Pseudoduganella dura: one gene and its partner. Each later gene encodes a partner of the first gene's protein in a complex. Links are inferred from orthologs where the notes say so. Each region holds a gene or a part of one and is shown on either strand. Other genes may lie near its edges.

What was found.
Region 2: the proteins of ybiB (region 1) and obgE are in contact, whole or in part, in a crystal structure (PDB 8BFT), measured with the Escherichia coli proteins. The link is inferred for Pseudoduganella dura from one-to-one orthologs.

Annotation. Positions count from the first base shown.
Region 1 is NZ_WNWM01000002.1:4,153,266-4,156,409, reverse strand. Bases 266-3,091 are described here. They hold ybiB (DNA-binding protein YbiB), read right to left. Parts: upstream 2,271-3,091; coding sequence 1,260-2,270; downstream 266-1,259. Other genes in these bases: GJV26_RS18235 (3-deoxy-7-phosphoheptulonate synthase), read left to right, coding at 2,370-3,091; GJV26_RS18245 (BaiN/RdsA family NAD(P)/FAD-dependent oxidoreductase), read right to left, coding at 266-1,170. Also shown: more of GJV26_RS18245, read right to left, coding at 1-265; more of GJV26_RS18235, read left to right, coding at 3,092-3,144.
Region 2 is NZ_WNWM01000002.1:1,865,247-1,868,350, reverse strand. What follows is about bases 87-2,872. They hold obgE (GTPase ObgE), read left to right. Parts: upstream 87-817; coding sequence 818-1,927; downstream 1,928-2,872. Other genes in these bases: proB (glutamate 5-kinase), read left to right, coding at 2,136-2,872; rpmA (50S ribosomal protein L27), read left to right, coding at 465-728; rplU (50S ribosomal protein L21), read left to right, coding at 116-427. Outside these bases: more of proB, read left to right, coding at 2,873-3,104. UniProt on the Escherichia coli protein: An essential GTPase which binds GTP, GDP and possibly (p)ppGpp with moderate affinity, with high nucleotide exchange rates and a fairly low GTP hydrolysis rate.

The DNA of each region.
Region 1 (3,144 bases):
CCACTGGAAGTTGTAGCCTCCCAGCCACCCGGTGACGTCGACGGCTTCGCCGATGAAGTACAGGCCGGGCACCTTCACGACCCCCATGGTCTGCTGCGATAGTTCCCTGGTATCGACGCCGCCGCGGGTGACCTCGGCCTTGCGGTAGCCTTCGGAGCCGTCGGGCGTGATGGTCCACGCGTTGATGGCCTGACCAAGGCGGCGCAGCTGGGCATCCTGCATATCGGCCAGGCGCGCTTCGGCGTTGAAATCGTGCGCCTTCAGCAGCCCGTCCGCCAGGCGGGACGGCAGCCATTGCGCCAGCACGTTGCCGAGCTGCTTCTTGACCGTGCCCTTGCCTTCGATCAGCGTGGCGGCCACGTCCAGCTCCGGCAGCAGGTTGATCGTGATCGGCGTGCCGGGTTCCCAGAAACTGGAGATCTGCAGGATGGCCGGGCCGGACAGGCCGCGGTGCGTGAACAGCAGGTCTTCGCGGAAGCGTGCACCGGTGGCCTTGCGGCCCTTCAGCGTGCCGGTTTCCACGTCCACTTCGAGCGACACGCCGGCCAATGCCGCGAACGGCTCCCATTGCCGGGCATCGAAGGTGAGCGGCACCAGCGCGGGACGGGGTTCGACGATGGCCAGGTCGAATTGCCTGGCGATGCGGTAGCCGAAATCGGTCGCGCCGATCTTCGGGATCGACAGGCCGCCGGAGGCGATCACGACCGCCCCGGCTTCGATGAGGCCGGCGCTCGTCTGCACGAGGAAAAGCTCGCCTTCCTTTTCCACGCCTTGCACCGTGGCCGGCATGCGCCAGCGCACATTGGCGGCATCGCACTCGGCGCGCAGCATGTTGATGACCTGCTCGGCCGACTCGTCGCAGAACAGCTGGCCCTTGTGCTTCTCGTGGTACCCGATCCGGTATTTCCTGACGAGCGCGAGGAAATCCTGCGGCGTGTAGCGCGACAGCGCGCTCTTGGCGAAGTGCGGATTCTCCGACAGGAAATTGGCCGGCCCCGCGTTGATGTTGGTGAAATTGCAGCGGCCGCCGCCGGAAATGCGGATCTTCTCGGCCAGCTTTTCGGCATGATCGATCAGCACCACGCGCTTGCCCCGCTGCCCGGCCGCCGCCGCGCACATCATTCCGGCCGCGCCCGCACCGATCACCACCACGTCGAACTGTTCCGCCATTGTCTCTGCCCCGCCAATCAAACCGGGCATTGTACCTGCCTGGGCGGGTAAAGCCTTGCCAGGCTTGCCCGCCGGTGCCGATGCCCGGTTCAGCCGTGGCGGCTGCGCAACTCGCGGGAAACGGCGAGGCAGTGGCCGACCTGCTGGGCGACCGGATCGGGGACAGGCGTATCGCCGCGCAATACCGACGCGATCCAGGCGGCGGTGGCGGGGGCGCTCTTGTCTTCAGGCAGTACCGGCTCGACCTCGGCGAACATCTGCCGCTCGACGAGCACGGTGCGTTCGCCGTCGTGGAACCAGTCGATCTTTTGCGCCTTGGTGGCGTTGGCGACCGTCTCCCCTTCGGTGCCGCGCATCAGGAACGCGTCGCCGCGCGCCTGCGGGGCGGCGGTGGTGAAGTATTCGCCCAGCGTTTCCAGGTATTCGGGGTGCGTGTACGACACCAGCCGCAATGCCGGGCCGGCGAACGGCTGCAGGATCTTGACGATCGTGTGCGTGGAATTGCGCACGCCCAGCACGCGCCGCAGCGACAGCTGGTGGGCCAGCTTCGGCGCCAGCGTGTCGATCGTGATGAAGCTGGCGTGGCCGTCGGCCAGCGCACGCTCGGCATCGGCGGCCGTGGCCGCGGCGGCGATGCCCAGTTCGGCCAGCACTTCGGCGGTGGCGATGCGGCCCAGGTCGTGCGCCACGCCGTGCACCAGCACCGGCACGCCTTCGCGCGCCAGCAGCAGCGCCAGCAGCGCCGTCAGGTTGGCCATCTTGCGGGCGCCGTTGTAGGTGGGAATCAGCACCGGGGCATACGGTCCGGCGGGCGCCCGCAGCGGCGCGAACGACGCTTCGGCGGCATCGAGGAAGCCTGCCAGCTCGTCGACGGACTCGCCCTTGATGCGCATCGCCAGCAGGATGCCGCCCAGCTCCAGGTCGGAAACGCGGCCGTTCAGCATGGCCTCATACAGCGTGTACGCGTCCGCGCGGCTCATGCTGCGCGCGCCCTTGACGCCGCGGCCGATTTCCTTGATGAAAGGAGCGGCAACGAAGGGAGCCAATGCGGGGGCCAATACGGGGGCCGATGCGGGTAGGGATGTGTTTTCGATACTCATGGAAACAGCTTACCGCATTTCGGCTACACTGATCGACTCCCTAAAAGAATACCGTAAGCAAACAGAGCCTTAACAAAGCATAGCCAGAGACCTGAAGCCATGACTGCCCTCGACTTAGAAAACATCAACGTTACCTCGTTCGCGTCCATGCCCACGCCGGCCGAACTGCACGCCAGGCTGCCGATGACGGACACGGCGTTCGCCACCGTCACCAAGGGCCGCGAAGACCTGCGCAACATCCTCGACCGCAAGGACAAGCGCCTGTTCGTCGTGGTCGGCCCCTGCTCGATCCACGATCCGGTGGCCGGCCTGGACTATGCCCGCCGCCTGAAAGCGCTGCAGGAAGAAGTAAAGGACACGATGCTGCTGGTGATGCGCGTGTATTTCGAGAAGCCGCGCACGACCACCGGCTGGAAGGGCTACATCAACGATCCGTTCATGGACGATTCGTTCCGCGTGGATATCGGCATGGAAAAGGCGCGCCAGTTCCTGCTGGACGTGTGCGAGCTGGGCCTGCCAACGGCCACCGAGGCGCTCGATCCGATCTCGCCGCAATACCTGGGCGACCTGATCGCCTGGACCGCGATCGGCGCGCGCACCACCGAATCGCAGACGCACCGCGAAATGTCGTCCGGCCTGTCGACCCCGGTGGGCTTCAAGAACGGCACCGACGGCGACATCAGCATCGCGATCAACGCGATCCTCTCGGCCGCCAACCCGCACGCGTTCCTGGGCATCAATGGGGAAGGCAACGTGGCGGTCGTGCGCACGCGCGGCAATGCCTATGGCCACGTGGTGCTGCGCGGCGGCGATGGCCGCCCGAACTACGATTCCGTATCGGTGACGATCGCCGAGCAATCGCTGGCGAAGGCGA
Region 2 (3,104 bases), 2.3 Mb from region 1 along the record:
GCATTTTGGCATGCATGTATAATCGTTGGTTCTCTGAGTTCCGCCCACGTCAAGGTACCGTCGACGCGGGTGTCGAGCAGGGGAATTTTCTTAACATTTGATGAGGTTTCAAATCATGTACGCGGTCATAAAAACCGGTGGCAAGCAATACAAAGTTGTCGCTGGCGAAAAACTCAAAGTAGAACAGATACCTGCTGACATTGGTTCCGAACTCACCATCGATCAAGTCCTCGCCGTTGGCGCGGGCGACAGCATCAAGTTTGGTGCTCCACTGGTTGAAGGTGCAACGGTTCTCGTGAAAGTGGTTTCCCAAGGTCGTCACGACAAGGTCAAGATCTTCAAGATGCGCCGTCGTAAGCACTACCAGAAGCACCAGGGCCATCGCCAGAACTACACCGAAATCCAAATCGTTTCGATCAACGGCTAATCGCTGTTATCTGAATTCTTCAATCAAGGAGCAATAAATGGCACACAAAAAAGGTGGCGGTACTACCCGCAACGGCCGCGATTCCGAATCAAAGCGCCTGGGCGTTAAGGTTTACGGCGGTCAAACGATCAACGCCGGCGGCATCATCATCCGCCAGCGTGGCACCCCAGTCCGCGCCGGCGAAGGCGTTGGCACCGGCAAGGACCACACCCTGTTCGCACTGGTCGACGGCGTGGTCAAGTTCGTGGTCAAGGGCGCAGGCAACAACAAGTTCGTTACCGTCGTTCCGGCTGCTCAGTAATTCAGCCCACACGGTGATGTAAGGCGCGAGCCTTTGTTATCGAAAGGCTCTGCCATCGGTGGAGCCTTTTTCATTTTCAGGCGGTAGATATGAAGTTCATCGACGAAGCACGCATCGAAGTCATTGCCGGTAACGGCGGCAACGGCTGCGCCTCTTTCCGGCGTGAGAAGTTTCGCCCATTCGGCGGCCCGGACGGCGGCGACGGCGGCACCGGCGGCACCATCTGGGCCGTGGCCGACCGTAACATCAACACGCTCGTCGACTACCGCTATTCGAAAATGCACCGCGCCGACAACGGCGAACCGGGCCGCGGCTCCGACTGCTACGGCAAGGGCGCGGCCGACGTGACGCTGCGCGTGCCGGTCGGCACCCTGATCATCGACGACGTGACCGGCGAGATGCTCGCCGACATGACCGAGCATGGCCAGGTCGAAATGCTGGCCAAGGGCGGCGAGGGCGGCTGGGGCAATATCCACTTCAAGACGTCGACCAACCGCGCGCCGCGCCAGAAAACCGACGGCAAGGAAGGCGAACGCCGCGAACTGCGCCTGGAACTGAAGGTGCTGGCGGACGTGGGCCTGCTGGGCATGCCGAACGCCGGCAAGTCGACGTTCATCACGGCCGTGTCGAACGCGCGCCCGAAGATTGCCGACTATCCGTTCACGACGCTGCACCCGAACCTGGGCGTGGTGCGCGTGTCGCATGAAAAAAGCTTCGTGATCGCCGACATTCCAGGCCTGATCGAGGGTGCCGCCGAAGGCGCGGGCCTCGGCCACCAGTTCCTGCGCCACCTGTCGCGCACCGGCCTGCTGCTGCACATCGTCGACCTGGCGCCGTTCGAAGCCACGGTGGACCCGGTGAAGGAAGCCAAGGCGCTTGTGAAAGAGCTGGAAAAGTACGACGAAGCGCTGCTGGACAAGCCGCGCTGGCTGGTGCTGAACAAGCTCGACGTGGTGCCGGAAGCGGAGCGCGCCAAGCGCGTGAAGGACTTCGTCAAGAAGTTCGGCTTCAAGGGCCCGGTCTTCGAGATTTCCGCGCTCGGCCGCGAAGGCACGCAGGAACTCGTCAACGCGATCTACCTGTACCTGGAAAAGATGCGCCACAGCGAGCAGCGTGCCGGCGAAACGCAGATGACCGAGGAAGCGCGCGGCATCTCGTCGATCGATCCGGACGATCCGCGTTTCAAGATCCTCGACTGATCGCCGTCCGTTACCTCCCAAGGGCCCGCCACGCGGGCCCTTTTTGCATCCCGCCCCGGTAAGCGCACGCGTTACCGGTTAAAATTCTCTCAACTGTTACCTGCCCGATCCGTCACCCGCGGAGCGGGCGGCGTCAGCGGCAAAGCAGGGCGACCGGCCCGGCGACTTCAGCACTTGATCCAGTCCTTCAATAAGAGTTTGCCGCCCCATGAATTCGCGCATCACACATTCCGTTGTCCAGAAAGCCGGCCGCGTCATCGTCAAGGTCGGTTCCTCGCTCGTCACCAACGACGGCCGGGGCCTCGACCAGGCCGCCATCGCGCGCTGGGCCGCACAGATCGCCACGCTGCGAACGCTGGGCAAACAGGTCGTGCTGGTCAGCTCCGGCGCGATCGCCGAAGGCATGCTGCGCCTGGGCTTCGAGCACCGCCCCACCGACATCCATGAACTGCAGGCCTGCGCCGCCGTGGGCCAGATGGGCCTGGCACAGATCTACGAAACGAGCTTTCGCGCGCACGGCATCGGCACCGCGCAGGTGCTGCTCACGCACGCCGACCTGGCCGACCGCGAACGCTACCTGAACGCGCGTTCCACGCTGACCACGCTGCTGTCGCTGGGCGTGGTGCCGATCATCAACGAGAACGACACGGTCGTCACCGATGAAATCAAGTTCGGCGACAACGACACGCTGGGCGCGCTGGTGGCCAACCTGATCGAGGCCGATGCGCTGATCATCCTGACGGACCAGCGCGGCCTGTTCTCCGCCGATCCGCGCAAGGACCCGGCGGCCTTCCTGATCACCAGCGGCATCGCCGGCGACCCGCAGCTCGAAGCGATGGCGGGCGGCGCCGGCTCGAGCCTGGGGCGCGGCGGCATGCTGACCAAGATCCTGGCCGCCAGGCGCGCCGCCAAGTCCGGCGCGCACACCGTGATCGCGTTCGGGCGCGAGGACGAGGTGCTGACGCGGCTGGCCTCCGGCGAAGCGATCGGCACCGAGCTGCAGGCGCAGACCGGCCACCTCACCGCGCGCAAGCAGTGGATGGCCGATCACCTGCACACGGCGGGCCAGGTCGTCATCGATGCCGGCGCCATCGAAAAGGTGTCGCGCGAAGGCAAGTCGCTGCTGCCGATCGGCGTCACCGAGGTGCGCGGCGAATTCGGCCGCGGCGCCGTCATC